2 regions of the Nonomuraea sp. NPDC005501 genome follow, and region 2 is predicted to be linked to the other one. Evidence: riboswitches for the same ligand, from Rfam matches in the RefSeq annotation. Region 2 holds a riboswitch; the other holds the start of a gene.
What was found. Region 2 has a riboswitch for S-adenosylmethionine ahead of ABZS51_RS08100 (aminotransferase class V-fold PLP-dependent enzyme). Riboswitches for the same ligand answer to the same signal wherever they lie in the genome.
Positions count from the first base shown of each region.

Region 1: another riboswitch for S-adenosylmethionine. It lies ahead of thrC (threonine synthase); the one in region 2 lies ahead of ABZS51_RS08100 (aminotransferase class V-fold PLP-dependent enzyme).

Region 1 is NZ_JBEXDT010000096.1:549-18,009, forward strand. Features, by position in the region: gene ABZS51_RS34395 (cold-shock protein) at 1-155, opposite strand, end outside; gene ABZS51_RS34400 (MoaD/ThiS family protein) at 430-705, opposite strand; gene thrC (threonine synthase) at 751-1,983, opposite strand; SAM riboswitch class I at 1,997-2,138, opposite strand; gene ABZS51_RS34410 (RNA polymerase sigma factor) at 2,218-2,772, opposite strand; gene ABZS51_RS34415 (trehalose-6-phosphate synthase) at 2,804-4,249, shown strand; gene ABZS51_RS34420 (hypothetical protein) at 4,267-4,860, opposite strand; gene otsB (trehalose-phosphatase) at 4,910-5,680, opposite strand; gene ABZS51_RS34430 (DUF3263 domain-containing protein) at 5,733-6,056, opposite strand; gene ABZS51_RS34435 (SAM-dependent chlorinase/fluorinase) at 6,173-6,988, shown strand; gene ABZS51_RS34440 (S8 family serine peptidase) at 7,118-8,392, shown strand; gene ABZS51_RS34445 (OB-fold domain-containing protein) at 8,439-8,843, shown strand; gene ABZS51_RS34450 (lipid-transfer protein) at 8,825-10,024, shown strand; gene ABZS51_RS34455 (dipeptide ABC transporter ATP-binding protein) at 10,115-11,131, opposite strand; gene ABZS51_RS34460 (ABC transporter ATP-binding protein) at 11,115-12,152, opposite strand; gene ABZS51_RS34465 (ABC transporter permease) at 12,165-13,139, opposite strand; gene ABZS51_RS34470 (ABC transporter permease) at 13,132-14,076, opposite strand; gene ABZS51_RS34475 (ABC transporter substrate-binding protein) at 14,201-15,838, opposite strand; gene ABZS51_RS34480 (ABC transporter permease) at 16,309-17,238, shown strand; gene ABZS51_RS34485 (ABC transporter ATP-binding protein) at 17,231-17,461, shown strand, end outside.
Region 2 is NZ_JBEXDT010000009.1:110,884-124,804, reverse strand. Features, by position in the region: gene ABZS51_RS08105 (DoxX family protein) at 1-443, shown strand, start outside; gene ABZS51_RS08100 (aminotransferase class V-fold PLP-dependent enzyme) at 447-1,679, opposite strand; SAM riboswitch class IV at 1,814-1,929, opposite strand; gene ABZS51_RS08095 (TerC family protein) at 2,048-2,797, shown strand; gene ABZS51_RS08090 (cytochrome P450) at 2,797-3,987, shown strand; gene ABZS51_RS08085 (SAM-dependent methyltransferase) at 4,022-4,984, opposite strand; gene ABZS51_RS08080 (DUF2520 domain-containing protein) at 5,502-6,392, shown strand; gene panC (pantoate--beta-alanine ligase) at 6,383-7,252, shown strand; gene ABZS51_RS08070 (hypothetical protein) at 7,262-7,615, shown strand; gene ABZS51_RS08065 (L-aspartate oxidase) at 7,710-10,295, shown strand; gene ABZS51_RS08060 (type III pantothenate kinase) at 10,300-11,082, shown strand; gene ABZS51_RS08055 (hypothetical protein) at 11,152-11,652, opposite strand; gene lysX (bifunctional lysylphosphatidylglycerol synthetase/lysine--tRNA ligase LysX) at 11,810-13,291, shown strand; gene ABZS51_RS08045 (LuxR C-terminal-related transcriptional regulator) at 13,631-13,843, shown strand; gene ABZS51_RS08040 (NlpC/P60 family protein) at 13,859-13,921, opposite strand, start outside.

The DNA of each region.
Region 1 (17,461 bases), on a different contig from region 2:
GTGATCTCGAACTCGACCCGCTGGCCCTGTTCGAGAGAGCGATAGCCGTCCATCATGATTGCCGAGTAATGGACGAATACATCCTTACCACCGTCTACCGCGATGAAGCCGTAGCCCTTGTCCGCGTTGAACCACTTGACGGTGCCCTGCGCCACTTCCGACTCCTCTTACTGGGCTCGCGGATCCCGCCCATTCGTCCGCGAGACCCGCAATCGCCACGACTTATGGCAAAACAGCCGGACGATCGTCCTCGACCATACCTGTGGCACGGCGTTTGGCAACAGAGTCAAACCACAAACCGCGCAATTCCTCTCAACGGTTTCCCTAAGGGGATGTATGGGCACATGGCCGAAGTAGTTCAACATTGAATATCCGGGAAAAGCAGAAGGCGCCCACGAGGGGCGCCTTCAGGGAGCGATGCGGGGGGCGTCAGCCGCCGGCGACCGCAGGGATGATGGAGATCTGGACCCCTTCGGGCGCGGGCGTGTCCAGGCCCTGCGCAAAACGGACGTCCTCTTCTCCCACGTAAACGTTGACAAAACGACGAATCTTGCCCGATTCATCCAGAATTCGCGCGCCGATCCCCGGGTAGTCGGAGTCGAGCTTTGCGAGGACGTCACGAAGAGTCGTGCCCTCGCCACTCACTTCCGCGTTTCCGCCGGTGTACGTGCGCAGGATGGTGGGAATCCGTACAGAAACACTCATGATTAAGTCGCCTTTCCTGGTTGAACGGGCAGCCGCGTGCGGCGGTCAGACAGCCGCGCGGAACGCGTCGAGAGAGGGCTTGATCACAGCCGTGGGCTGGGCGTCCCCGGAGACCGCGTCGAGCGTCTTGAGCCCGTCGCCGGTGTTGAGCACCACGGTCTCCGCCTCGGGGTCGAGCCGCCCGCTCTCGGCGAGCTTCTTCAGCACGCCGACCGTGACGCCGCCCGCCGTCTCGGCGAAGATGCCCTCGGTCGAGGCGAGCAGCTTGATCGCGTCCACGATCTCGGCGTCCGTCACGTCCTCCACCGCGCCGCCGGTGCGGCGGGCGATGTCGAGCACGTAGGGGCCGTCGGCGGGGTTGCCGATGGCCAGCGACTTGGCGATGGTGTCGGGCCTGACCGGCTGGACCACGTCATGGCCGGCCTTGAAGGCGGCCGACACGGGCGAGCAGCCGAGCGCCTGGGCGCCGAACACCTTGTACGGCCGGTCCTCGACCAGCCCCAGGGCGATCAGCTCCTTGAAGCCCTTGTCGATCTTGGTGAGCTGGGACCCGGAGGCGATCGGGATGACGATCTGCTCGGGGAGCCGCCAGCCGAGCTGCTCGGCGATCTCGTACGCGAGCGTCTTGGAGCCCTCCGCGTAGTACGGCCGGAGATTGACGTTGACGAACCCCCACTTGTCGCCCATCGGGTCGCCGATCAGCTCCGAGCAGAACCGGTTGACCTCGTCGTAGGTGCCGTCGATGCCGATGAGCTTGCCGCCGAACACCCGGGCCATGGCGATCTTGGCCTGCTCCAGGTTGGCGGGGATGAACACGCAGGCGTCGAGCCCGGCGCGGGCCGCCGCGGCCGTCACCGCTCCGGCGAGGTTGCCCGTGGAGGAGCACGACAGGGTGTGGAAGCCGAAGTTGCGCGCCGCCTCGACGGCGATGGCCACGACCCGGTCCTTGAAGGAGTGGGTGGGGTTGCCGGAGTCGTCCTTGACGTACAGGGACTTGAGGCCGAGCGCGCGGCCGAGGTTGCCCGCCTTGACGAGCTTGGTCCAGCCGGGGTTCATGTTCGGCTTGGTGGCCACGTCGGCGGGGACGGGGAGCAGCGAGCGGTAGCGCCAGATGTTGGCCGGGCCCGCCTCGATGTCCTCGCGACGGACGTCGCCGAAGGAGTAGGCCGCCTCGAGCGGCCCGAAACACTCCAGGCACGCGAAGCTCGGACCGAGGTCGTAGCGGGTGCCGCACTCGCGGCAGGACAGGGCGGTGGCAGGACCGAAGTCAAGCGACATGAAGCGAGGCCTTCCCTCATCTTCGCCCGCGGCCACCTTGACCGCAGACCGGAATTGGCACCTTGTCCCGGTCGGCCCCGCCAGGTCGCGAGTCTCAAGCCGGGAGGGTTGCCGGGGCTTCGCAGGGCCGGTCCCTCCACCCCTCTGGATGAGCAATATTCAGTTGTCGCATCAGACTGTACCCGGCCACGCGCCGCCGCCGTCCACTCGTCTCATAGCATGAGACGAGTGATCTCACCGGTAGTCGTCGCCGAGCGCCGCCTGAACGTACTTGCGCGCCTGGTGGATGCGCGACTTGGCGGTGCCGAGCGGGATGCCGAGCTGCTCGGCCACCTCGTTGTAGTCGAGCTGGACGATGTCGCGCAGCACCAGCGCCTGGGCCAGGTCGGGCTTGTCGGCCTCCAGCGCCTCCATGGCGTCGAGCAGGTCCAGCCGCGACCCCGCGATGACGCTGACTCGCGCCACGTCGGGTTTCTGCACCGGCAGCTCCTCGGAGGTCTGCTCGGCGGCCCGCCGCTTCAGCGACCGGTACGTGGTCCGCGCGCAGTTGGCCGTCACGATGTGCAGCCACGTGCTGAACCTGGCCCGCCCTTCGAAGCGACCGATGTTGCGGGCCACCGCGAGCAGAGTGTCCTGGGACGCCTCCTCGGCGTCCTGGCGGTAGGGGAGAATGCGGGCACAATGCCGCATCACGTCGGGCTCGATCCGCTTCAGGAGCTCGCCGAGCGCGCGATGATCTCCGGCTGCGGCGGAACGGGCCAGTTCCTCGGTTAGCTCATCAAGCGCCATAGCTGGGATCCTACGATCGGAGGGAGGTTAAATGAACAGTGTCCTGGTCGCCTCCAACAGAGGCCCGGTCTCGTTCACCGTCGACGACGACGGCGCGCTGACCATGAAACGCGGCGGCGGGGGGCTGGTGTCCGGGCTGTCCGGAGTGACCAAGGACCACGGTGTGCTCTGGGTGTGCGCCGCGCTGTCCGACGGTGACCGCATCGCCGCCCGGCAGACCCCCGGAGGTCGGCTCGACCACGCGGGCTACGACACGGGCGCCCTGCGGATGCTCGACATCCCGGCGGCGACGTTCCACCGCGCCTACAACGCGGTGGCCAACTCCACACTCTGGTTCGTCAACCACCTGCTCTACGACATCCCCAACGCGCCCAGCTTCGGCTCCAGGTTCCTGCGCGAGTGGGAGTCGTACCGCGACTACAACGGCGCGTTCGCGCTGGCCCTGGCCGAGGAGGCCCACCACGGGGCCCGCGTCATGGTGCAGGACTACCATCTGACCCTCACCCCCGCCATGCTCCGGGCCGAGCGGCCCGACCTGCGCATCGCCCACTTCAGCCACACGCCGTGGGCGCCGCCCGAGTACTTCTCGCTGCTGCCCGACGACGTGGCCCGCGAGGTGCTCGAAGGCATCCTGGGCGCCGACCACGCGGGCTTCCTCGCCACACGCTGGGCGGACGCGTTCATGGACTGCTGCCGGGCGCTGCTCGGCGCCAGGGTCGACCACGCGGCCCGCACGATCACCCACGAGGGCCGTACGACCCGCGTCGGGGTGCACGGCCTCGGGGTCGACGGCGACGCGCTCTGCGAGCGGGCCGGCGAGCCCGACGTCGAGTCGCACATGGCCGCGCTGCGCGACCAGGTCGGCGACCGCGCCCTGATCGTCCGCATCGACCGGACCGAGCTGTCCAAGAACATCGTGCGCGGCCTGCTCGCCTACCGCGAGTTCCTGGCCGCCCACCCCGAGTGGCACGGGCGGGTCGTCCACCTGGCCTTCGCCTACCCGAGCCGGCACGACCTGCCCGAGTACCGCGAGTACACCGCCTCGGTGCAGCGGTGCGCCCAGGAGATCGAGGACGAGTACGCCACCGAGGACTGGGACCCGCTGATCCTCAACGTCAACGACGACTACCCGCGCTCGCTGGCCGCCTACCGGATGGCCGACGTGCTCCTGGTCAACCCGATCCGCGACGGCATGAACCTGGTGGCCAAGGAGGGCCCGATCCTGTCGCCGCGCGCCGCCCTGGTGCTGTCACGCGAGGCCGGGGCGGCGGCCGAGCTGGGGCCGCACGCCCTCGTGGTCAATCCCTACGACATCAGCGACACGGCCGGCGCGCTGCACGAGGCGCTGGTCATGCCCGAGGAGGAGCGGGTGCGCCGCCGCCGGGAGCTGGTCGCCGCCGCCACGGCGCTGCCGCCCGAACGGTGGCTGGAGGCGCAGCTCGACGCCCTCGACAAGCTCGGCCCCACCCAGGGCTGACCGGCCGAAGGCCACCTTCATCGCCAGGTCGCGCGCTTGAGCACGCCGGCCAGGCCCGGGGTGTTCCACTGGTCGACGACGAGCACCTTGGTCCTCGGCAGGTACCACTCGCGCTGGATCCACCTCGACCTGACCTCGGCGCCGTCGTAGGTGACGCAGGTGGCCTTCCACTCGCGGTAGTACGCCTTGTGGCCGGGGCCGACCTGACGCAGGCCCTTGACCCTGGCGGCGCCGAGCCTCTCGCCCCACCTGCGGTCGTGCGGGCAGGGCTGGACGTCGGTGGCCGGGTAGAACGGGCGCTCGGCGGTGTACGGCTCGAACACCTCGCCGCCCAGCTCGATGGCCTTCGGCCCGAGGATCCAGAAGCTGTCGCACTCCGACCCGGCGTAACCCGACCCGGGCTTGGGGCACGAGCCGGTGACCACGCGGATCCAGTCGCCCTTGCCGTACACCTTCCAGCCGCCCGGCAGGCTCAGCGTCAGGCCGTCGCGCAGGCGGAGGGGGGTGCCCGAGCCCCCGGCGGAGGCGGTGGCGGAAGCGGTGGCGGTGGCGGGGATCAGGAGCGTGACCGCCGCGGCGAGGCCCGCGGCGGCGAGAGCTGTCTTCGGCATGCCGTGACCGTACGGCCGGGCACTTGCAGATCGATCACGAACGACTTGATCACGAGCGCGCGACAGCCGAGGCGAGCTCACGGAGCAGCGCCACGACCCCGTCTGGCCCGTCCACCACGATGTCGGCCCGCTCGGCGAGCCTGGTGACCTCGGCCGAGCCGCTGCACACGGTCACGCCCGGCAGCCCCGACGCCTCGACCGCGTCGAAGGCGGCCAGGTCGCCGAGGTCGTCCCCGGCGAACATCACGGACCTCGCGGCCCGCTCGGCCAGGAACAGCCCGAGCGCGTGCCCCTTGTCCATGCCCGGCGGTCTCAGCTCCAGCACGAGCCGGCCCGGCTCCACCACCAGGCCGTGCCGGGCGGCCAGCTCGGCCAGCGGCTCGCGCAGCGCGGCCAGCGCGCCCTCCGGGTCGTCGGCGCGGCGGGTGTGGACGGCCACCGCCCGGCCCTTGTCCTCCACGGTCACGCCCTTCAGGCCCAGCGAGTCGAGCAGCAGCGGCAGCTCCGCCTCCGCCCGCGGCACGCCGGCGGGAGGCGGCGGGCCGGAGACCGTGCCGCGCTCCCATCGCTCGAAGCCGTAGTGGCCCAGCACCACCAGGCCCGGCACGTCGGCCAGGCCGGGCCCGAGCTCCAGGGCGGTGGCGACGGGCCGTCCGGTCACGATGGCCACCGCCCCGACGTGCCCGCCCAGCTCGGCCAGCACGCCGGGCGCCTCCGGGTGGATCCGGGCGGAGGCCGGGTCGGGCACGATCGGGGACAGCGTCCCGTCGAAGTCGAGCCCGATCACGGCACCCGCCGGGTCCTTCAGGATGGCTTCCATGCCAGGGATGTCTCCAGGGATGTTCCTCACGCGGCTGGGCCTACCCAGCCGGTCAGGGGCGCATGCCCAGACGCCTCGCGGCGCGGTCCCGCTGGCGGCCGGCGCGCAGCCTGCGCAGCCGTTTGACCAGCATCGGGTCGTGCTCCAGGGCGGCCGGCTTGTCGATGAGCTCGCCCAGAAGCTGGTAGTAGCGGGTGGCGGAGAACCCGAAGGTCTCCTTGATGGCCTGCTCCTTGGCGCCCGCGTGGCGCCACCACTGGCGCTCGAAGGCAAGGAGGTCGAGATCGCGTCGGGTCAGCTGTGCGGGTGACGTGAGGGGCTGGTCGTGCGCTGGCTGTCGGGGTGCACTGTCACCGCCGGCCGGTGCAGTGTCCATGGTTCCTCCTCCAAAGGCTGCGCGCGACGATACGACACGCGCATGCGGCCCGACGCCATCGTAATGTGCGCAGTCCGGCTGTTCATGGCGGATGGCTAGACGTACAGTCACGAAGTGTGACCTCAGTCATCACGCTTCTCACGGACTACGGGCTGGAGGACGGCTACGTGGCGGCCTGCCACGGGGTGATCGCCGGCATCGCTCCCGAGGCCCGGGTGATCGACGTGTGCCACACCATCCCGTCGGGCGACGTACGGCGCGGCGCCGCGATCCTCGCGCAGACCATTCCCTACCTGCCCCTGGGCGTGCACATCGGCGCGGTGGACCCCGGCACGGGAGGCACCCGCCGGGCCGTCGCGATCGAGGCGGGCGGCCGGGTGTTCGTCGGCCCGGACAACGGGCTGCTGTCGTGGGCGGTGCACGCCAGCGGGGGCGCCGACGCGGCGTACGAGCTCAGCAACGAGGAGTACTTCCTGCGACCCGTCTCGCCCACCTTCCACGGGCGCGACATCTACTCGGCCGTCGCGGCCCGGCTGTTCAAGGGCGCCAAGCCGGCCGACATGGGCCCGGAGCGCCCGGTCGGCCGGCTCGTCTCGCTGGCGGAGCCGACCTCGGTGGTGCGCGAGGGTGCCGTGGAGGGCGAGGTCGTCTCGGTCGACCGCTACGGCAACACGCAGCTGTCGATCACCGCGAGCCACCTGGAGGCGCTGGGGGCGCGGGTGGGCGACACGCTGGGCGTGTGGCTGGGGCGGCGGCAGCTCACGCTGCCGTACCGGGAGACGTACGCGGCGGTGCCGCCGGGTGAGCTGGTGGCGTTCGCGGACTCGGCGGGGCTGATCGCGATCGCGGTGAACTCGGGGGACGCGGCGCAGCGGCTCGGGCTTCCCCCCGGCGCTCATGTCCGGATATCTCCCTCTATAGCCAAGTCTTAGGCTACGAAAGTTACTTAAGCCTAATTACGCGATGTATCGGACCGTTTACTGAAGGTCCTGATCAATCGTGGGCGTCGCGTGTCACAATCTCCGGCAACGGGCATCCCCCCACCTGCCCCGGAGGTCGCGATGCGCCACTTCCGTCCCATGCCGCGCGTCCCCAGGAGACTCCTACCCCGCCTCACCGTCTGTCTCGTCACCTGTCTCGTCGCCTGCCTGTCCGCCTCGCCGCTGACGGGCCGCACATCGAGCGCCGGCGCCGCCGCCCGCACCGGGACGGCCGCGTACGAGGCCGCGCAGTGGCAGCTCCCCGCGCTGCGCCTGCCCGAGGCGTGGCGGATCAGCAGAGGCGAGGGCGTGCTGGTGGCGGTCCTCGACACCGGCGTGAACGGTCGCCACCCCGACCTCGCGGGCTCCGTGGTGGCCGGTCCCGACCTGACCGGCGCCGGGAGCCGGCCCGGCCGGTGGGGCCACCACGGCACCGCCATGGCCAGCCTCATCGCCGGCCACGGCCACACCCGCACGCCCGCCGCCTCCCGGGTCGCCGCGTTCTCCTCGCCCTCCTCCCCGGCCCGCGTGACGCGGGCCGGGGAGGAGACCGCACGGACCGGTGTGATCGGCGTCGCCCCCGAGGCCCGCGTCCTGTCCGTCCGCGTCACGCTGGAGAACGACGACCCGCTCCGCACCCATCCCTCCGCCGGCCGGCCCGACGCCCTGGCCCGCGGCATCCGCTACGCCGCCGACCACGGCGCGGACGTCATCAGCATGTCCCTGGGCGGCGGCAGCGGCGTCTGGAGGGGCTCGCCCGCCGAGCAGGCGGCGGTACGGTACGCGCTGTGCCGCGGCGCCGTGCTGGTGGCCTCCTCCGGCAACGACGGCGAGACCACGAACCGCAGGAACTACCCGGCCGCCTACCCCGGCGTCATCGCGGTGGGCGCGGTGGACCAGCGGCTCAGGGTGACGGCGTTCTCCAACCGCCAGAACTACCTGTCGGTGGTGGCCCCCGGCACGGGCATCCTCACCGCCGACGGCGCCGGCTCGTACGTGGTGGGCGACGGCACGAGCGCGGCGGCGGCCATGGTGGCGGGCATCGCGGCACTGGTGAGGTCCGCCTACCCCGGCCTGCCACCCGACCAGGTGCGCGCGGCCATCGAACGCGGCACGGTCTCTCGCCCGGCCGCCCGCGACCCCTCGTACGGGCACGGCGTGGCCGACGCGCTGCTCGCGCTGCGGGAGGCGGGCCGGATGGCGGGAGCCCGTGCGGGCAAGGCCCCTCCGCCGCCGCCCGCGCCCGGCCGGACCGCCGGACCGGAGCCGGAGTCGCGGCTGCCGACCCTGGTGGGGCTGCTCGTGCTCTGCCTGGCGATGGCCGCGCACGTGGTGGCGCGGCGGCGCGCCTCCTGAGCCGCACGAGCTTAAACCTAGCAAGCGCTTGTGTAATACTCGTGGCATGACCCTGGCGATCGACGGCTGGTTCACGATCGAGGACGGCGCCACCCACCTCCTGGGCGCCCGGTGCTCCGCCTGCGGCACGGTGACGTTCCCGCCGCGGACCGGCGGCTGCCCCGACCCCGGCTGCGAGAGCGAGAGCCTGGAGGTGACGCGACTGTCCCGGCGGGGCCGGGTCTGGTCCTACACCGACGCCCGCTATCCCCCGCCCGAGCCGTACGTGGCCGCCGAGCCGTACACGCCGGTCACGCTGGCGGCGGTGGAGCTGGAGCGCGAGGGGATCGTGGTGCTCGGACAGGTCAGGGACCTCACGGTCGAGGACCTGGAGGTGGGCATGGAGCTGGAGCTGACCCACGGCGCGCTCGCCGACGGGCCGCTGGTGTGGATGTGGGGGCCGGCGTCGTGAGCGTGGTGGTGCTGGGCGCGGGCATGCACCCGTGGGGCAAGTGGGGCCGCCCGTTCACCGAGTACGGCGTCGCGGCGGCCCGCGAGGCGCTGCGCGACGCCGGGGTGAGCTGGCCCGAGGTCGGGTTCCTGGTGGGCGCCGACACGATCAGGAACGGCTACCCGGGCTTCGTGGCCGGGGCCACGTACGCGAGGGCGCTCGGCTGGTCGGGCGCCCGGATCGCGTCCTGCTACGCCGCCTGCGCCTCCGGCGCGCAGGCCGTCGACATCGCGCGCACCCGGATCCTCGCCGGGCTGTGCGACGTGGCGCTGGTGGTGGGCGCCGACTCGACCCCGAAGGGCTTCTTCAAGCCGGTCGGCGGCGACCGCCCGGACGACCCGGACTGGCTGCGCTTCCGCCTGCTCGGCGCCACGAACCCCGCCTACTTCGGGCTCTACGCGCGCCGCCGCATGGCCCTGCACGGCTCCACGGCCGAGGACTTCGCCGCGGTCAAGGTCAAGAACGCCCGCGCCGGCTCCCTGAACCCGCTGGCCCGTTACCGCAAGCCCGTCACGGCCGGGGAGGTGCTGGCCTCGCCCATGGTGGCCGATCCGCTGCGCCTCATGGACATCTGCGCCACCTCCGACGGCGGGGCCGCGCTCGTGCTCGCCTCCGCCGACTACGCGCGGCGGCGCGGCGTCACGGACGCGGTGCGCCTGGCCGCCGTGTCCACGGTGACGCCGTCCTTCCCGAACGCCGTCCTGGAGCTCCCGGAGTTCGCCACCGACTCCCGCGCCGCCGTGCCGCCTCCCGAACGGCCGTTCCGCGCGGCGATCGCCCACGCCGCCTACGAGGAGGCGGGGCTGGGACCGGAGGACGTGTCGTTCGCCGAGGTGTACGACCTGTCCACGGCGCTGGAGCTGGACTGGGTCGAGGACGTCGGGCTCTGCCCGCCGGGCGAGGCGGACAAGCTGCTGCGGGCCGGCGACACCGCGCTCGGCGGGCGTGTCCCGGTGAACCCCTCCGGCGGGCTCGCCTCGTTCGGCGAGGCCATCCCCGCCCAGGCGATCGCCCAGGTGTGCGAGCTGACCTGGCAGCTGCGCGGCCGGGCGGGCGCCCGCCAGGTGGCCGGCGCCACGGTGGGGCTGGCGGTCAACCAGGGCCTGTTCGGGCACGGCTCCGCGGTCATCGCCACCCGCTGACGTACGCCCGAAGAGCTGACATACCGCCTGGACGAACGCGGAGCCCCGCGCGAGCGGATCGCGCGGGGCCCGTGTGGCTGGACGGCGGCGCTAGCCGACGTGGACCACGTCGTGCGTCTCCGCGAAGTGGCAGGCGCTCAGGTGCGACGTGCCCGGCCGGATCTGGAGCAGCGGCTCCTCCTCGGCGCAGATCTCCTGGGCCTTCCAGCAGCGGGTGCGGAAGCGGCAGCCCGACGGCGGGTTGGCCGGCGAGGGCGGGTCGCCCTGCAGGATGATCCGCTCGCGCTGCTCGCGGCCCTCGGGGTCGGGGACCGGGACGGCCGACAGCAGCGCCTGGGTGTACGGGTGGGCCGGCCGGTCGTAGATCTCCAGGTCCTTGCCCAGCTCCACCATCTTGCCCAGGTACATCACCGCGACCCGGTCGGAGATGTGGCGCACCACCGACAGGTCGTGGGCGATGAAGATGTACGCCAGGCCGAACTCGTTCTGCAGCCGCTCCAGCAGGTTGATGACCTGGGCCTGGATCGACACGTCGAGCGCGGAGACCGGCTCGTCGCAGACGATGATCTCGGGCTGGAGCGCCAGGCCGCGGGCGATGCCGATGCGCTGGCGCTGACCGCCGGAGAACTGGTGCGGGTAGCGGTTGATGTGGTCGGGGTTGAGGCCCACGACCTCCAGCAGCTCCTGCACCTTGCGCCGGCGGTCACCCTTGGGCGCCACCTCGGTGTGGATGTCGAAGGGCTCGCCGACGATGTCACCGACGGTCATCCGGGGGTTCAGCGAGGTGTACGGGTCCTGCATCACCATCTGGATGTTCCGGCGCATCCGCTTGAGCTCGCCGCCCCTGGCCTTGGCCATGTCGCGCCCGTTGATGACGACCGAGCCGGAGGTGGGCCGCTCCAGCGCCATCAGCACCTTGGCGAGCGTGGACTTGCCGCAGCCCGACTCGCCGACGATGCCCAGCGTCTCGCCCTTGTTGAGCTCGAACGAGACGCCGTCGACCGCCTTGATGGCGCCGATCTGCTTCTTGAACATGATGCCCTGGGTCAGGGGGAAGTGCTTGACCAGGTCCCGCACCTCAAGGATTCGCTCACCTTGGGTCGCCATCGAGGACCTCCCTCCAGTAGTGGCAGGCGCTGTTGCGCACACCGCTGATCGCGTAGAGCGGGGGGGCGTCGGTCACGCAGTTGTCCTGGCGGTACGGGCACCGCGGGTGGAAGGCGCAGCCGGTCGGCATGTCGAGCAGGTTGGGCGGCAGGCCCTTGATCGCGTACAGCTCCTGGCCCTTGAGGTCGACCCGGGGGATCGACTCCAGCAGACCCTTCGTGTACGGGTGGGCGGGCGCCCGGTAGATGTCGTACACCGGGGCGTTCTCGACGATGCGTCCCGCGTACATGACCGCGATCTTGTCCGCGACGTCGGCGACGACGCCGAGGTCGTGCGTGATGAGGATCAGGCCCATGTTGCTCTCGCTCTGCAGCTCGGCGAGCAGCTCCATGATCTGGGCCTGGACCGTCACGTCGAGGGCGGTGGTCGGCTCGTCCGCGATCAGCACCTCCGGGTCCAGCGCGATCGACATGGCGATCATGATGCGCTGGCGCATGCCCCCGGAGAACTGGTGCGGGTAGTCGTGCACGCGCTGCTTGGCGGCCGGGATGCGGACCCGGTCCATCAGCTCGACGGCCTTGGCCATCCCGTCGCGCTTCGACATGCCGCGGTGGACGCGGAACATCTCGCTGATCTGCCAGCCCACGGTGAACACCGGGTTGAGCGCGGAGAGCGCGTCCTGGAAGATCATCGCGATGCGCTGGCCGCGGACCTGGGTGCGCGCCTCGTCCGACAGCTTGAGCAGGTCGGTCCCGCGGAAGCGGATCTCTCCCTTGGGAATGCGCGCGGGCGGCATGTCCAGGATGCCCATGATCGCCTGCGCGGTCACGGACTTGCCGGAGCCCGACTCGCCCAGCACCGCCAGGGTCTCCCCCGGGTTGAGCGTGTAGCTCACCCCGTTGACGGCCCGCACGACACCGGCCCGCGTGGCGAACTCCACGTGGAGGTCCTCCACCGCCAGCAACGGCTCGTCGCCCAGCCCTCCCTCGGCGGGCAACGTGTCCAGCGATGTCTTACTCATCTGTCCCCCCTCCTACCTGAGCTTCGGGTCGAGCGCGTCGCGGACGGCGTCGCCCAGCATGATGAACGCCAGCACGGTGATGCTGAGGAACACGGCCGGGAACACCAGCGGCAGCGGCGCCTCCAGGAACCGGTTCCGGGCGTCGGCGATCATCAGGCCCCACGAGATGTCCGGCGACTGCACACCCACCCCGAGGAACGACAGCGCGGCCTCGGCCGCGATGAACCCGCCCAGGTTGATGGTGGCCACGACGATCACCGGGGCGATCGCGTTCGGCAGCAGGTGCCCGAACATGACCCGGCTCTGGCTCGCGCCGAGCGCCCGCGCCGCGATGACGAAGTCCTGGCTCCTGGCCGTGATGACGGCGGCCCGCATGATGCGGAACGTCATCGGCCAGGCCAGCACCGACAGCGCGATCACGACGATCCAGATGCCCAGGCCCTTGTCCCGGAACGTCGCCGTGATGAGCAGCGCGCCCAGGATCTGCGGGATCGCGAAGAACACCTCGGTGACGCGCGAGGAGACCGTGTCGGTGAGCCCGCCGCGGGCGCCCGCGATGAGACCGAGCAGGCCGCCGACGACCGCGGTGATGACCGTGGTGCTGACGCCGATGAGGATCGAGTTGCCGGCGCCGTAGATGGTCCTGGCGTACACGTCGCAGCCGAGGTTGTCGCGTCCGAACAGGTGACCCGCGCTCGGCCCCTGACGGGCCGTCGCGAGGTCGCAGGAGCGCGCGTCCAGCGGGTTGATCGACGTGAACAGCGAGGGCCAGAACGACATGACCAGTAGGATCGCGATGAGGACCAGCGAGAAGATGAACATCGGCCGGCGGCGCAGGTCGTGCCAGGCGTCGCTCCACAGGCTCGCCGGCCTGTCCGCCTTCTTGCGGCGCCTGCCGCCGCCGGGGGACGACTCGACGGGCTGCTTCTCCGTGGTCAGGGTCCGGGTCTCGGAGGCCGCTGGATCGGCCTGGGGGATGTCACTCATAGCGGATCCTCGGGTCGAGCACTGCGTACATCAGGTCGACGGCCAGGTTGGCGACGATGTAGACCAACACCAGGATGGTCACGATTCCTACGACGATGGGTTGTTCTCGTAGGTAGACGCCGTCGTAGAGCTGCTTGCCGATCCCCGGCAGGTTGAAGATCGTCTCGGTGATGACCGCACCGCCCATCAGGTTGCCGAGGTCGGCGCCCAGGTAGGTGACCAGGGGGATCAGCGCGTTGCGCAGGCCGTGCCTGCCGATGACCCTCCGCCGGGACAGGCCCTTGGCGATCGCCGTGCGGATGTAGTCGGATCTCAGCGTCTCCACCAGGCTCGTTCTCGTCAGCCGGGTGAGGTACGCGATCGACACGCCCGCCAGCACGAACCCGGGCAGCAGGTACGACTTCAGGCCCTGCGTGGCGCCCGCGATGGGGAAGATCTCCGTGCCGGTCACCTGCTTGAGCCAGACGCCCAGCCAGAGCTGGAGCACGAAGCCGCTGACCAGGGTGGGGATGGAGATCAGCAGCAGCGTGGACGCCAGGATCGCGGTGTCGGTCGCCCTGCCGCGGCGCAGCGCCGCCCACAGGCCGAGGACGACGCCGATGATGGCCTCGAGGGTCAGCGCGACCAGCGCGAGGTTCAGCGTGACCTGGAGCTTGCCCGCGAGGAGCTGGGTCACCGGGACGCCGGCGAAGGTCTTGCCGAAGTCCCCGCGGAAGATGATGCCGCTGATGTAGTACCAGTACTGGACCAGCAGCGGATCGTTGAGGTGGTACTGGTCGCGGATGATCGCGACGATGTTGGGGTCCTGCCTCTTCTCACCGGCCAGCGCGGCGACAGGGTCACCGGGCAGCGCGAAGACGATGGCGAAGATGAACAGGGTGGCGCCGAGCAGGACTGGCACTGCCTGGATCAGGCGCCTGATGATGTAACGGCCCATTCAAGCCTCCCGTACATGCCGGAAGGCAGTGCCTGGATCCATGGGGTGAAACGGCCAGGCGACTGCCTTCTTGGCGCTCTCGAGGGGCGGGCTCGCCACGCGTGCCCGCCCCCGGGAACAAGTGTCAGGCCTTCTCGACGTCAGCCCACTCAACCTGGTTGAGCAGGTTGATCTTGACGTTCTTGACCTTGGTCGAGTATCCCGAGTTGTTCCGGTAGAAGTACACCGGGATGTACGGCATCTCCTTGATGAGGATGTCGTCCGCCTGCTGGTAGATCTTCAGGCCCTCTTCGGGGGTGGCGGCCTGGTCGCCCTTGGCGACCGTCTCGTCGAACTCCTTGTTGGAGTAGCCCGCGTAGTTGGAGCCCGTCTTGATGGCGCCGGTCGAGAAGATCGGCGACAGGTAGTTCTCGGCCGACGGGTAGTCGATCGCCCAGCCCATCCGGAACATGCCCTTGTACTTCTTGGCGTCCAGGTCGTCCAGGATGTTGGCGAACTTCTCGAACGGCTTGACCGTCACCTCGACGCCGAGGTTGGCGCGGAGGTTGTTGGCGACGGCCTCGATCCACTCCTTGTGACCACCGTCGGCGTTGTAGCCGAGCTCCAGCTTGGCCGGGCCCTTGGCGGCGGCGTACTGCTCCTTGGCCTTGCCCGGGTCGTAGGCGCAGGCCGTGCAGGCGCCCTGGCGGTAGCCGTCGATGGCCGGGTTGATGAAGTCGTCGGCCGGCGAACGGGTGCCGGAGAAGACCGTCTCGGCGATGGTCTTCCGGTCGATGGCCATCGAGATGGCCTCGCGGACCTTGACGTCCTTGTACTCGTCGTTGTACTGCAGGGGGAAGCCGATGTAGCCGATACCGGCGTCCGGCTGGTCCTGGTAGCGGTCCCCGAGCGCGGTCTTGGCGCTGGCGATCGCCGACGCGGGCAGCGAGTCGTGGATGTCGACGTTGTCGGCCTGCAGGTCGTTGTAGGCCGTCTCCGAGCTGTTGTAGAGCTTGAACTGGAGCTTGGTCCAGCCGTTCGGCTTCTTGCCCGGGAACTTGTCGTACACCGACAGGTCGATGCTCTGGTCAGTGCCCTTCTTGTAGGGCTTGTCCAGCTTGAACAGGCCCTGGCCGATCGGCTTCTCGCCGAACTCCGCCGTCACCTTGCCGTCGGGGCCGAAGGCCGCCTTGGGCAGCGGGTAGAACGCGGTGTAGCCGAGCATGGTCTTGAACTGGGAGAACGGCGCGGTCAGCGTGACCTCGAGGGTGGTGTCGTCCACCGCCTTGAGGCCCTTCATCTCCTTGGTGGTGACCTGCTTGCCCTCGCCCGGGTTGAGGTCGGCGTAGCCGTCGACACGGCCGAAGAAGTAGCCGGCGCCCTGCGCGTTGTCCTGGTTCGCTGCGTAGTTCCAGGCGTCAACGTAGTTCTGCGCGATCACGGGCTCGCCGTTGTGCCAGGTGTAGCCCGGCTTGAGCTTGATCGTCCAGACCTTGTTGTCCTGAGTCTCGATCGACTCCGCGGCGCCCATGACGACCTGCTTGTTCTCGTCATAGTTCACCAGCGGCTCGAAGACCGCCGCGAGCGCCTCGGCGCCCTCGGACTCAGTGGTGTTCGAAGGGACCAGCAGGTTCTGCGGCTCGCCGAGCTCCATGCGGACCGGCGTGTCCCCGCTCGATCCGGAGGTGCCGGTCGAGGTGCCGCCGCCGCCACCACACGCGGCAACCGCGAGGGCCAGCAGCGCGGTACCGGCGACGATCTGTGCGCCCTTAGTAACACGCATGGTAAGAAGATTCCTCCCTCTACAGGTGGGCGTTAGCGCTGAGCTGCGATGATCGTGAGCAGCCTGACGGGGGGTTCGGTAATCCCCCGGGTTTGGCTGACATGGTCAAACCAGCCGACGCCCTGCCAGTCGATCGCGACTATCCCTCACTACGTGCCACCAGCGAGTCTCTGGCGCGTTGCAGTTCGGTCACACGTGCGCCAATCCAGCGTCACACTCATACGGCTCAGAGGACCTAGAAGCTCTCATAACCGTCAGATGACCATACGTTTGGACACGGACAGTCGAGCAAAAATACCTCTTACCGAAATGTGCTCGCGCCCTTGCCGGGCACGCACCGTGTCACTGGGCTACGGTTGTTGCCGTCTTGACGGCGCCTTGGAACCGGGCGCTCCAGGACTCCGTCCAACTGTCTGCCGCGCACCCGCGCGGGAGCACCTCACCGACCCGGATCCAATAGAGTCCTTGCCATGAGTCAGCCGGAATCCGCTGTCGCGGACGCCCAGGCGGGCGGCCGGAGCGGGCAGGAGCCGCTGGCCAAGCTCGCCGCGAGATACGGGCTTCGCCGTGCCATCGCACGACCGAGGTTTCCTGTCTACGTGCGCCAGCTCTGGGAGCGGCGGCACTTCATCCTGACGTACGCGTCCTCGCGCAACGTCTCGAAGTACTCCAGCTCGGCCCTCGGCCAGTTGTGGCAGGTCCTGACTCCGCTGCTCAACGCCGGCATCTACTACGTGATGTTCGGCATCATCCTCGGCGGCAAGGGCGGCATCCACAACTACCCCGCGTTCCTCCTGACGGGGATGTTCGTCTTCACCTACACGCAGCGGACCGTCACCGCGGGCGCCAAGTCGATCTCCGGCAACCTGTCGATGATCCGCGCGCTGCACTTCCCGCGCGCCTCCCTGCCGCTGGCGTACACGATCCAGGAGCTGCAGCAGCTCGCCATCTCCATGGGCGTGCTGGTGGTGATCATCCTCATCACGCAGGAGCCCATCGCGCTGTCCTGGCTGTTGGTGCCCGTCGTGCTGCTCCTCCAGACGATGTTCAACGTCGGCGCCGGGCTGGTGATGGCCCGCCTGGGCGCCTCCATGCGCGACCTCAACCAGCTCCTGCCCTTCATCACCCGCACCTGGCTGTACGCCTCGGGCGTCTTCTTCTCCATCCAGGCCAAGGTCGTGGGCAGTGCACACCTGCCTCAGTGGGTGGCCGACGTGATGTACTACGCCAACCCGGCCGCCTCCTACATCGAGGCCATGCGCGACCTGCTCATCACCAGCGAGGGCGGGCACAATCCTCCGGATGCGGTGTGGATATCCTGCGTATTCTGGGCGGTGTTCGCCCTCTGCTTCGGCTTCTGGTACTTCTGGCGTGCCGAGGAGAGGTACGGGCGTGGCTGAACTGACCGAGGAGCTGTCACTGGTGAAGGCCGAGGAGCCCGCCGTCGCCGCCGGCAAGGACGGCAAGGCGAAGCCGCAGCCCAAGCCGGCCACGCCGGTCAGCAAGCCGCCTCTCGACGTTCCCACCGGCACGCCCACCGTCATCGTCGACGACCTGCACATCATCTACCGCGTCTACGGCGCGGCCACCGACGTCGAGAAGGGCAACGCGGTCAACGCCCTC
Region 2 (13,921 bases):
TGCTCGGCGGCGCCTTCGTGTTCGTCCACCGCGGGCATGGGATCCTGAGCTCCAGCGGGGGCTGGGAGCTCGTCGGGGCACTGGGGTCGGTGTGCCTGCTGCTTCTCGTGCTGGGAGGCGGGCGTGCGAGCGTCGACCAGGTGCTCACCCACTGGTACCGGCGCAAGGCCGAGCACCGTCACGCCGCGCAGGAGACGGCCGGCGCGTCCGCAGGAGCCGCGCCTGCCGCACCCACCAGGGCGGCGCCTGCCCCGCCCGCCGAATCCCAGCCCGCGCCGCCGACGCAGCCCATGCCCAGGAGCACGCCGGCGGAGGACACGACGGCGCCCCGGCAGCACCTTCCGGACGACGGCTCACACCGGCCCGGCAACCTCAGCGACCAGGACATGAGCGACCTGGACGCGCTCTACAACGACGAGCACCGCAAGCCACCCAACCGGTGACGGTCAGGCGGGGCGGCGGGCGGCGAGGTCGCGCAGGGCGCCGACGAGTCGGTCCACGTGCTCCTCGGTCGTCCCGATGCCGATCGAGGCCCGCACCGCCGAAGCAGTGCCGTCCTCGCAGCCGCCATCGGTCTCTCCCAGCAGGTGCCGGACGAACGGGTGCGCGCAGAACTTGCCGTCGCGCACCCCGATGCCGTAGTCACCCGACAGGGCCTCGGCGACCTCGCGCGCCGTGAGCCCGTCCACGGTGAACGACACGATGCCCACGCGCGGGTGGTCCGGCCCCCACAGCGACAGCTCCCGTACGCCCTCGATGGAGGCGAGTCCGGTGCGCAGCCGCGCGATCAGCCGCTCCTCCTCGCGCACCAGCGCCGTCCAGCCCGTGGCGGTGAGCGCGTCGCAGGCGGCGGCCAGCGCGATGGCGCCCAGCACGTTCGGTGTGCCGGCCTCGTGGCGCGGCTCGGGGTCGTCGTGCCACTCGGTGATCCCGTCCTCGCCCGGCGCGACGGACCGCACGGCTCCGCCGCCCTTCAGGTACGGCTCGCCCGCGGCCAGCCAGTCGCGGCGCCCGATCAGCACCCCGGCCCCGAACGGCGCGTACAGCTTGTGGCCCGAGAAGGCCACGTAGTCGAGGTCGAGTGCCGTCAGGTTGAGCCGACGGTGCGGTACGAGCTGGGCGGCGTCCACGAGGATGCGCGCCCCGTGGCGGTGCGCGATGTGCGCCAGCGCCGCGATCGGCCACAGCTCGCCGGTGACGTTCGACGCGGCGGTCACCACGAGCAGCTTGGGCCCGTCCACGGCGGCCAGCGCCTCGTCGGCCGCGCGGACGGCCTCACCCGGGAACGCGGGCGCGGCGAGCCGCACGACCCTCTTCCACGGCAGCAGCGAGGCGTGGTGCTCGGTGTCGAACACGACAGTCGTCGTGCCGGCGGGCAGGCAGCCGGCCAGCAGGTTCGTGGCGTCCGTGGTGTTGCGCGTGAAGATGACCGCGTCGTCGGGACGGGCGCCGGCGAAGGCGCGGACCGTGTGGCGCGCCTGCTCGTACCGGGCGGTGGTGAGCTGGGAGGCGTAGCCGGCGCCGCGGTGGACGCTGGAGTAGGCCGGGAGCGCGGCGGTGACCGCGGCGCTGACCGGCTCCAGACAGGGAGCACTGGCGGCGTAGTCCAGGTTGGCGTACCCCACGAGCCGCCCGCCCCTGACCGGCACCTCCAGATCGGCGCCGAGCACGGCCGGGATCGGCCGGTGGCCACGCGGATGCGACGTACCGGCGGACGCGCCGGCGGCGGACTGGGCGGGGGCGGAGCCGAAGATGCTCAACGTGGACAAGGCGAACCTCCTGCAGGGCCGTCGGACCCCTGGAGCAGCCTCGGAGCCCGCGCTTGCCCGCCACACCTCGTGACGGACCAGGTCTTCACCCGGGGCACCCCGCCGCGGACGCGAGGGTTGCCGGCCAGCTAGCCGGGGCTTGGTGCTGGCACTCATGACCTACGTCCGAACTATAACCGACAGTCCCCGATGAATCGCAACCTCGCGAACTTCCTCGGCACCCGACTCGTTGGACCTGGGAAACCGGCCGTCCCCGACCGAAATGTGGAGGTAAGCAGATGCTGGATTGGGTGACCGACCCTCAGATCTGGATAGGGTTCTTCACCCTTGTCGCTCTGGAGATCGTCCTAGGCATCGACAACATCATCTTCATCTCCATCCTGGCCGGCAAGCTGCCGCCCGAGCAGCGTGACAGGGCCCGCGTGCTCGGTCTCGCGGCGGCCCTGGTCAGCCGGCTGCTCCTGCTGCTGGCGCTGTCGTGGGTGGTTCGGCTGACGGCTCCGCTGTTCGAGGTCTTCGGCCAGGAGATATCCGGGCGCGACCTGATCCTGCTGCTGGGCGGGCTGTTCCTGCTCGCCAAGAGCGTCACCGAGATCGGGCACAGCATGGAGCTGAAGGAGGAGGACGGCAAGAAGCGCGTGGCCACCTCGTTCGTCTCGGTCATCCTGCAGATCATGGTGCTCGACGTGGTGTTCTCGCTGGACTCGGTCATCACCGCCGTCGGCATGGTGGACGAGCTGGGCGTCATGATCGCGGCCGTCATCGTGGCGGTGCTGGTGATGCTGTTCGCCTCGGGGCCGATCAGCAGGTTCGTGGACCTGCACCCGAGCATCAAGATGCTGGCCCTGGCGTTCCTCGTGCTGATCGGGGTGGTCCTCGTCGCCGAGGGGCTCGGTCAGCACATCCCGAAGGGCTACATCTACTTCGCCATGGCCTTCTCCGTCATCGTGGAGCTCCTGAACATCAGGATGCGCGGCCGCCACTCCAAGCAGCTCGCCACCTCGGAGGAGCCTCCTAAGATGCAGTAGTGCCCTTTGACCCCCGGAATCCGGATTTCGTCGCCCACCCGTACGGCGTCTACGACGAGCTGCGCCGTACGGACCCGGTGACCTACCACGAGCCCACCGACCAGTGGCTGATCTCCCGGCACGCCGACGTGAACGCCCTGCTCAGGGATCGTCGCCTGGGCCGGACCTACCTTCACGTGGCGACGCACGAGGAGTTCGGCAGGACGCCCGAGCCGGACTTCCAGGAGCCGTTCTGGAGGGTCAGCCGGAACGGCATGCTCGAAGTCGAGCCGCCGCTGCACACCCGGCTGCGGCGGCTCGTGTCCAAGGCGTTCACGCCGCGCATGGTGGAGTCGCTGCGGCCCCGCGTGCGGGCGGTCGCCGCGGGCCTGGTGGACGCGTTCGTGGAGAAGGGCGGCGGCGACCTCATCGCCGAGGTCGCCGAGCCGCTGCCGGTGACGGTCATCGCGGAGATGCTGGGCATCCCCGAGTCGGACCGTCACCTGCTGCGCCCCTGGTCGGCCGACATGTGCGGCATGTACGAGCTCAACCCCACGCCGGAGGCGCAGCACGCGGCGGTGCGCGCGGCCGAGGAGTTCGAGGGCTACCTCAAGGCGCTGGCCCGCGAGCGCGCCGCCGACCCCGGCGACGACCTGATCAGCGCGCTGGCCGGCATCGACGAGCTGACCGAGGACGAGCTGGCCGGCACCTGCGTGCTCCTGCTCAACGCCGGCCACGAGGCCACCGTGAACGGCACGGGCAACGGCTGGTGGTCGCTGTTCCGGCACCCGGACCAGCTCGCCCGGCTGCGCGCGGACCGGTCCCTGCTGCCCACGGCGGTCGAGGAGCTGCTGCGCTACGACACGCCGCTCCAGCTCTTCGAGCGCTGGGTGCTGGAGGACATCGAGGTCCACGGCACGCGCATCCCGCGCGGGTCGGAGGTGGCGCTGCTGTTCGGCTCGGCCAACCGGGACCCTGACGTGTTCGACGACCCGGACCGGCTGGACCTGGGACGGGCCGACAACCCGCACATCTCGTTCGGCGCGGGCATCCACTTCTGCCTGGGGGCTCCGCTGGCCCGCATCGAGATGGTGGAGTCGTTCGGCGCGCTGCTGGACCGCACGACCGAGCTGGAGCTGGTCAGCGAGCCGTCCTGGAAGCCCGGGTACGTCATCCGGGGGCTGCGCTCCCTGGACCTCCGCGCCGCCTGAGCCTTCCCCTCCCGGGGACGTGCGGACGACCCGGTCAGCGGCGCTGGGCGAGCCAGCCGAAGCCGCCGAGCCCTCCGGGATCGATCAGCTCGGCCTCCTCCGAGGCGCGCGCCAGCGCCCGGAGGTAGGCGCGCGGGTCGCGCCGCGCGAGGTCCATCGGCGGACGTGTCCCGGTGATCCCCAATGTCCGCAACGCGGCGCGTTGTGTGGACAAGGTTGTGGATATCGCACCGGCCCGCAGGCCGGCCTCGGCGCACGCGTCGAGCGCGACGTGCGCGGTGATGTCGCAGGTGCCGTCGGGGATGGGGGCCACGGCGGCGCCGTCGCGGTAGCCGGTCAGCGTCCCCCGGGGCGGACGGTTATCCACAGGGTGTGCATAATCCACGGCCACCGCCAGACCCCCGGCGAGGCGTCCGACGACCGACGCCCAGGCGGCGTCGCGCGGGTGGCCGATCTCGGCCCGCCACCCCACGCACGGCAGCGGCCACCAGCGTGCCAGCCACGCCTCGTCCTCGGGGCTCACGGGGCCGCCCAGCCGCTCCTCGCCGGTACGGGTGTCCACCATGACCAGCCGCGTCCCCTCCGACGTCCGCTCGGCCACGTCCACCGGGATGTTGTCGAGCCACTCGTTGGCGATCGCCACGCCCGTGATGACGTCCGGCAGGGCAGGGGTCCAGGTGACCGTGAGCGGCAGGCCGTAGGGCCTGGGAGAGAGGTCGACGGCCGTGACCCGCAGCCGCCGGCGCAGCGACGGGTCCGCCGCTTCCAGCACGTGCCGCACCAGCAGGCCCTCGCCGGCCCCGATGTCGACGAGGTCGAGGACGGGCGGGTGGCCCAGCCCGGCGTCGGTCTCCGTCAGCAGCGCCAGAACCGCGTCGGCGAAGGCGGGGGTGGCGCTGACCGAGGTGCGGAAGTGACGCGAAGGGCGCTCGCGGAGGTAGAAGCCGTCCTCGCCGTAGAGCGCGCGCTCCGTCGCCGCACGCCAGGTGAGCCACATGACTGGACTATCTCATGATCCAGCCATGACACGGACGGTCGTCATAGCGCTACCGTTTGTCACCGCCTTGCGCTAACCTTTGCCCGTCGCCAGGGCAGCCGTACACGTCCGCGACACGTTCGCGGCGGGTTCACGGCGTGCCGCCGGGCGCGGCCGGCACGGAGGAGGGGTCGGAAGCGCGTGGCGGTGCCGGGTGGCGCGGAGCTCGGGCGGCCAATGGCGGCCTGCCCGAGCTCCAGTTCCCCGGCCGGCCAGTCGGCGGATGGGCGGCCAGGAGCGCGCACCTCCAAGGGGCTCGCACACCGGCGCGGGTGCCGGGTCCGGTCGGTGATCCGGCGCCCGTGACCGTGCGGGTGGACCCTCTCCTCATCTCTTCCGACAGGAAGTACGCCTCCTTTTGCTTCCCTTGTCCCATTTGTCGCTAACTCAACATGCGGCAAAACCCCGATCACGTAGGCAGTCCCGCACGGCCGTTACGCTGGGCGGCAGGCCATCAGGTCGACAGGGGTGGGAACGCATGAACGCAGGCGATCGCCCGGCACGGCTGGCCGTGGGCGTGCTGGGGGCAGGAAAGGTGGGCTCCGCGCTCGGCGCCGCGCTCGCGCACGCCGGGCACCGGATCGTCGCCGCCAGCGGGGTCTCCGACACCTCGCAGCGCTGGGCCGCCGAGCGACTGGGGCTCACCCCGTCGCCGCCCGACGAGGTCGTCGCCGCCGGCGAGCTGATCCTGCTCACGGTGCCCGACGACACGCTGCCCGACCTCGTGGCCGGCCTCGCCCAGGCGGGCGTCGACCTGCGCGGCAAGCTGCTCGTCCACACCAGCGGCGCGTACGGGCTGTCCGTGCTGGAGCCGGCCTCCCGGGCCGGCGCGCTGCCGCTCGCGCTGCATCCCGTGATGACGTTCACCGGCCGCGACGACGACCTCAGCCGCATCACCGGCTGCTCGTTCGGCGTGACCGCGCCCGACACGCTCCGGCCCATCGCGGAGGCGCTGGTCATCGAGATGGGCGGCGAGCCCGTCTGGATCGCCGACGCGGACCGGCCCCTCTACCACGCGGCCCTGGCCGGAGCCGCCAACCACATGGTCACGCTCATCGCCGAGTCGTCGGAGCTGCTCGGCCGCATCGGCGTCGAGCACCCCGGCAGGATGCTCGGGCCGCTGCTCGGAGCGGCCCTCGACAACGTGCTCCGGCTCGGCATCTCCGGCCTGACCGGGCCGGTCGTGCGCGGCGACGCGGGCACCGTGCGCCGGCACGTCGACGCGCTCATCCTGGCGGCGCCCGAGGCCGCCGACGCCTACGTCGCGCTGGCCAGGCTCACCGCCGACCGCGCGCTCGCCGCCGGACTGCTGAAGCCCGAGGAGGCCGAGCGCCTGCTCGACGCGCTCGGAGGGAACATATGGACCTGATCGTCGCCAGGGACCGCCTCGACCTGGTCAAGGCCCGGAGCGACTGGGACGGCGGGGAGAGCGTGGCCCTGGTGCCGACCATGGGCGCGCTGCACGCGGGGCACCGCTCGCTCATCCGGGAGGCCAGGGCGAGGGCGGACCGGGTCGTGGTCAGCATCTTCGTCAATCCGCTCCAGTTCGGCCCTAACGAGGATTTTTCGCGTTATCCCCGTACATTCGATGCCGACCTGGAGGTGTGCCGGGCCGAGGGCGCCGCCGTGGTGTTCGCGCCGTCCGTCGAGTCCATGTACGACCCCGAGCGCCAGGTCGGGGTCTCGTCGGGGGCCATGGGCGAGGTCGTCGAGGGCGCCAGCCGGCCCGGTCACTTCGACGGCATGCTCACCGTCGTGCTCAAGCTGTTCAACCTCGTCCAGCCCGACCTCGCCGTCTTCGGGCAGAAGGACGCCCAGCAGCTCGCCCTCATCCGGCGGATGGTGCGCGACCTCGACGTGCCGGTCGAGATCGTGGGCGCGCCGACGGTCCGCGAGCCCGACGGCCTGGCTCTGTCCAGCCGCAACCGCTACCTGTCGGCCGTCGAGCGGGGCTCGGCGCTGGCCCTGTCCCGGGCGCTGCGGGCGGGCGCCGCCGAGACCGCGCCGTCGAAGGTGCTCGCGGCCGCGCGGGCCGTGCTCGGCGCCGCCGCCTCCGAGCTCGCGCTGGACTATGTCGTACTGGTGGACCCGGCCACGTTCACCCCCGTGGACGAGTCGTACACCGGCGAGGCCGTGCTCGCCGTGGCCGCCAAGGTCGGGAACACCCGCCTGATCGACAACGTGATTCTCACGCTCGACCCCCTTGAGGATCAGATCACCGACTCGTAGCGTCATGGGATGACCGACGACGAGCTACGGGACGAACTTCTACGCCGGACGCGCGTCGACCGGGAGGCGCGTGACCCCCGCCACGCCTCCGACCCCGGCTGGGCCGACCGGTGCGCCGCCGTGGACGAGGACAACACGGTGTGGCTCATGTCCGTGGTCAGCAGCCAGGGCTGGCCGCTGATCTCGCAGGTGGGCGAGGACGCCGCGCGGGCGGCCTGTCTCCTCGCCCAGCAGGCCGACGCCGCGCCCGAGTTGCAACGCCACTTCCGCGCAGCCATGGCCGACGCCGCCGGACGCGGCGAGGCCCTGCCCGGCCAGCTGGCCGGGCTGGAGGACCGGGTACGGGCGAACCGGCGGCCCTGACCGCCGCCCCCGGAAGGGGTACCCCCGTGGGCGGCGCATCGACGGGGAGGGGTTATCGTCATTCTGACGAAAGCACCTCGAACGAGGAGACCCCATGAGTACCCCGCCGATTCCCCTGCGGTTGACGGCTCCGGCTCCCGGTTGGGAGGTCGAGGCGGACGTGGTCGTCGTCGGCTCCGGCGTCGCCGGCCTCACCGTGGCCCTGCGCCACACCGAGCTCGACCCCGCCGCCAAGGTCCTCGTCGTCACCAAGGACGTCCTGTCCTCAGGCTCCACCCGGTGGGCGCAGGGTGGCATCGCGGCCGTGCTCGATCCCGCCGACACCCCCGAGGAGCACCTGAGCGACACCCTGCTGGCCGGCGTCGGCCTGTGCGACGCGCGCGCCGTCCGGACGCTCGTGACCGAGGGCCCCGGCGCGCTGCGGCGCCTGATGGGGCGCGGCGCGCGGTTCGACCGCACCCCGGACGGCGAGCTCCAGCTCACCCGCGAGGGCGGCCACCGGCGCGACCGCATCGTCCACGCGGGCGGCGACGCCACCGGCGCCGAGGTGCAGCGGGCCCTGGCCGAGGCGGTCCGGGCCGCCTCGATCGAGATCATCGAGCACGCCCTGGTGCTGGACCTGATCAAGGACGCGCGGGGGCGCGCCGCCGGGTTGACGTTGCACGTCATGGGCGAGGGCGCGCGCGACGGGGTGGGCGCTGTGCGGGCCCGGGCCGTGGTGCTGGCCACCGGCGGCATGGGCCAGGTGTACGCGGCCACGACGAACCCCGCCGTCTCCACGGGCGACGGCGTGGCGCTCGCGCTCCGGGCCGGGGCCGTCCTCCGCGACCTGGAGTTCGTCCAGTTCCACCCGACGGTGCTCTGGCTCGGCGAGGGCTCGACGGGCCAGCAGCCGCTGATCTCCGAGGCGGTGCGCGGGGAGGGGGCGTTCCTGGTCGACCACGAGGGCAACGCGTTCATGCGGGGCGTCCACGAGCTGGCCGACCTGGCGCCGCGCGACGTCGTCGCCAAGGCCATCACGCGGACGATGCGCGAGACGGGCCGCGACCACGTGTACCTGGACGGCCGGCACTTCGGCGTGGACAAGTGGGCCACGCGCTTCCCCACCATCTACGCGCTCTGCCGTGAGCACGGGATCGACCCGGCCACCGAGCTGATCCCCGTCGCCCCGGCGGCGCACTACGCCAGCGGCGGCGTCCGTACGGACCTGTCAGGCCGTACGTCCATCGAGGGTCTGTACGCGTGCGGCGAGGTGGCCTGCACGGGCGTGCACGGCGCGAACCGGCTGGCCTCCAACTCGCTGCTGGAGGGCCTGGTCTTCGCCGAGCGCATCGCCGAGGACGTCCACGCCGCCTCCCGCGCCCGCCGGACCGCCGCCGACCCGGCAGGGGGAAGCGGCGCCGACCCGGGCGGGCTGGTGGACCCGCGGGTGCGGGCGCGGATCCAGGCGCACATGAGCCGTGGCTCCGGCGTGCTGCGCGAGCGCGAGGCGCTGGCCGCCACGGCGCGGGCGCTGCGCGACGCCCGCTGGACCCCGATGCAGGTGGCTCCCTGCACCGAGTCGTGGGAGGCCACGAACCTGCTCACGGTCGCCACCGTGCTCACCGCCGCCGCCGCGGCCCGGCTGGAGACGCGCGGGTCCCACTGGCGTGAGGACTTCCCCGAGCGGGACGACGACGAATGGCTGGGCCACCTGGACGTGACCCTGACCGAGGAGGGCCTGAGGATGACGTACACCCCGCACGCCGACGGGCTGCCGCCGCGCCTGGCGCAGGAGCTGGGCGCCGCCGGGCTCGATCCCGCCGAGGTGGACGCGCTGATCGGCCGGGCGCTGGCCGAGGACCTCCAGGAGGCCGGCGACGTGACGAGCCTGGCGACGATCCCGGCGGGGGCCCGCGCCGTGGCCGACGTGGTGGCCCGCGCCGACGGCGTCGTGGCCGGCCTGGCCGCCGCCGAGGCCGTGTTCGTACGGCTGGGCGCCACCCGCGCGGAGCGGCGGGCCAAGGACGGCGAGCGGGTGCGCGCGGGCGACGTGCTGATGACCGTGGAGGGCTCGACGAGGGGCCTGCTGACGGCGGAGCGCACCGCGCTGAACCTGCTCACCCACCTGTCCGGGATCGCCACGCTCACCGCGAGGTGGGTGGAGGCGGTCAGCGGCACCCGGGCGCGCGTGCGTGACAGCCGCAAGACGCTGCCGGGCCTGCGCGCGCTGGAGAAGTACGCGGTGCGCTGCGGCGGCGGCGTCAACCACCGGATGTCCCTCTCGGACGCCGCCCTGATCAAGGACAACCACGTGGTGGCCGCGGGCGGGGTCGCCGAGGCGTTCCGTGCGGTCCGCGAGAGGTACCCGGACCTGCCGATCGAGGTGGAGGTGGACCGCCTGGACCAGCTCGGCCCCGTGCTGCAGGAGGGGGCCGAGGAGATCCTGCTGGACAACTTCACTGTCGAAGAGATCGCCATTGCCGTACAAATGGTTCAAAATCGTACGAGCATGGCCCAAAATCGGACGAGCGCGGAAAACCCGGCGAGAAGGAACGATCTGGTGAAGCTGGAGGCGAGCGGCGGCCTGACGTTGGATTCGGCGCGTCCTGTGGCCGAAACTGGCGTCGACTACCTTGCGGTGGGAGCGCTCACCCATTCGGCGCCGGCCCTGGACATCGCACTGGACCTACGGGGGTAAACGGATGCTGCTCACGATCGACGTCGGCAACACGCACACGGTGCTCGGTCTGTTCGAGGGCGATGAGGTCATCGAGCACTGGCGGCTCGCCACCGACGCGCGCCGCACCGCCGACGAGATCGCGGTCGTCCTGCAGGGGCTGCTCGCCCAGTCGCCCCTGCTGAAGGGCGCCGACGTGAGCGGCATCGCGATCTGCTCCACGGTCCCGAGCGTGCTCAACGAGATGCGCGAGATGTGCCGCCGCTACTACGGCGACGTGACCGCGGTGATCGTGGAGCCCGGAGTGCGCACGGGCGTGCCGGTGCGCATGGACAACCCCAAGGAGGTCGGCAGCGACCGCATCGTCAACGCGCTCGCGGCCATCGACCAGTACGGCGGCCCGTGCATCATCGTCGACTTCGGCACCGCGACCTCGTTCGACGCGGTGTCGGCCAAGGGCGAGTACGTGGGAGCCGTCACCGCCCCCGGCATCGAGATCTCCGTGGACGCGCTCGCGGCGGCCGGCGCCCAGCTCCACAAGGTCGAGCTGGTCCGCCCCCGGTCGGTCATCGCCAAGAACACCGTCGAGGCCCTGCAGGCCGGCATCATCTACGGCTTCGCCGGCCAGGTGGACGGCATCGTCGAGCGGATGGTCGCCGAGCTGGCCGACGACCCCGACGACGTGACCGTGGTCGCCACCGGCGGGCACGCGGCGCTCGTGGTCAGCGAGTCCCGCTCCATCGACGTGCACGAGCCCTGGCTGACGCTCATCGGCCTGCGGCTCATCTACAACCGCAACACGAGCTGACGCCCCCCGAACACGGACGAGCGGCCCCCGCTCGGGAAGGGGGCCGCTCGGGACGGTGGCGGGCGACGGCTACTCGCTCTCGGCGGTGTAGATGTACTCCCAGGGACCGCACTTCGTCGGGTACGAGCCGTGCTGGCCGGTCTGGCAGACCTTCACCCGCACGCTGGTGGCGTCCTCGGTCTCGAAGTGGAACCTCTTGTAGCCGGGGAAGCCGCAGTACTTCTTGCTGTAGACCTGGGACCACTCGTGGTCGAAGTCGCTCGCCTCGAACTTCACGTACGCGCACTTGCCGCCCTCGTCGTAGTCACGGTCGTCCAGGTCGAACAGCCGGCCCCGGACGTCGACGGAGTTGGACTCCTGCTCGTCGTCCCAGTCGACGCTGATCCGGCCGTCGGCCTTGGCGAGGTGCTGGCGCGAGAACACCGGGCCCCAGGAGTCGCTGTCGTAGTGGGCCGCCGAGGAAGCGGAGGACGCGGTCGCGGTGGTGGCACCGGCGGCCGTCGGCAGCGACAGCGCCAGGGCGGTGGTCGCAGCGGCGGCCAGGACACCGGTCGCGATCTGCTTGATCATGATCTCTCCTTGAGCTCTCTCCCTGGGCCGGCTCCCTGCCGAACCCCCTGAGCCCTTGGGTCATGGGTAACGCGGAGGTCTTGCGGGGGCGTTGCGATGACCCTGCAACGAACCGACGAGCCCTTGCAGTTCGCCATATCCCCTACTCTTTGATGCTGTGAGCGACGAACTTCCCGAGCAGATGCGCATCCGGAGGGAGAAGCTCGACCGCCTTCGCAGCGAAGGCGTCGACCCCTACCCGGTGAGCTTCCCGCGCACGGCGACCAACGCCGAGGTCAGAGCGACACACGAGGGCCTGGAGCCCGACACCGCGACCGGTGAGCAGGTCGCGGTCGCGGGCCGCGTCATGCTCAACCGGATCGGTGGGAAACTCTGCTTCGCCACGCTCCGCGACGGCACCGGCGACCTGCAGGTCATGATCTCCCTCGACCGGGTGGGCGAGGAGTCCCTGGCGGCCTGGAAGCGCGACGTCGACCTGGGCGACCACGTGGGCGTCATCGGCGAGGTCATCACCTCCCGGCGTGGTGAGCTGTCGATCATGGCCGAGAGCTGGCAGATCACCTCCAAGTGCCTGCGCCCGCTCCCGGAGAAGCACATCGGCCTCACCGACCCGGAGGCGCGGGTCCGCCAGCGCTACGTCGACCTCATCGTCAACGACGAGGCGCGGGAGATGGCCCGCATCCGCAGCGCCACCGTGCGCGCGGTGCGCGACTTCTGGCACGAGGAGGGCTACCTCGAGGTCGAGACGCCCATGCTCCAGCCGATCCACGGCGGCGCGACGGCCCGGCCGTTCAAGACCCACATCAACGCCTACGGCATGGAGCTCTACCTTCGCATCGCGATCGAGCTCTACCTCAAGCGGCTCGTCGTCGGCGGCATCGAGAAGGTCTTCGAGATCAACCGCAACTTCCGCAACGAGGGCGCGGACTCCACGCACAACCCCGAGTTCACCATGCTCGAGGCGTACGGCACCTACCTCGACTACAACGACATGGCCGACCTGACCCAGCGGATGTACCAGAAGGCCGTGGTCGCGGCGCTGGGCACCTCGGTGGTCGTGCACGACGGCGTCGAGGTGGACCTGGGCATCCCCGAGTGGCCGCGCGTCACGCTGTACGGCACCGTGTCGGAGGCGGTGGGCGAGGAGATCACCACCGAGACGCCGATCGAGCACCTGCGCGACCTGGCGGACAAGCACGACGTCCACCACGACCCCAAGTGGGGCCCCGGCAAGCTGGTCCAGGAGCTGTTCGAGGCGCTCGTGGAGCACACGCTCATCCAGCCGACGTTCGTCATGGACTACCCGCTGGAGACCTCGCCGCTGACCCGCCAGCACCGCGACAACCCGCTGCTGACGGAGAAGTGGGACCTCATCGGGTTCGGCACGGAGCTGGGCACCGCCTACTCCGAGCTCATCGACCCGGTCGAGCAGCGCCGGCGTCTGGTCGAGCAGTCGCTGCTGGCGGCGGGCGGCGACCCGGAGGCCATGCAGCTCGACGAGGACTTCCTGCAGGCTCTGGAGTACGCGATGCCGCCCACCGGCGGCATGGGCGCCGGCATCGACCGGATGATCATGGCGTTCACCGGCAAGAACATCCGCGAGACGATCCTCTTCCCGCTCGTCAAGCCGGCCCACTGAGCCCCGGCCGTGCCGCCGCACCCGTGGCGGCACGGCGAAGGGCCCTGAGAACGGGTCATGCGCAATTGCGGGATCGTGCCGGACTAAATGCGCCGGTGGGCGCCCGCGTCAGGATTCCCGGTGAGGGCCTGTAAGGGCCGCTGTGATCGCGCAGCGTGCCCCGAAGTGCCGACACTCGCCGAGTCCCCCACATACGACGGATCAAGTCAATGACGGCCGTCAAGTGCCACGGATATCGCGCTTGACGGCCTTTCCCGTATGCGTTTAACGTCTGCGGAGCGAACAGCTTTGCACGGGCCGACGACGACTCCGAGACTGCTGTTGGGGGGAGGGCTCCCGATGGATGTGCTCACCGATCAGGTTGAGCTTAGCCACGCCGATCTAGCCTTGCTGGCGGAGCTTGCCAGGGGAGTCACCGTCGATCGGGTGGGCAGGCGCCTCGACATCAGCGGGCGCACCGTGCGCCGCCGGCTGCGCGGCATCTGCGACCGCATCGGGGTCGCCACGGCCATCGAGGCAGTCGCCTGGGCCGCCCGCCGCCAGCTCATCTGAGCGGCCCGTCGAGATTCAGTCGGCGACGCGGACGGCGCCCACGAACGGCCGGTTGGCCAGCGACGCCACCCTGACGAC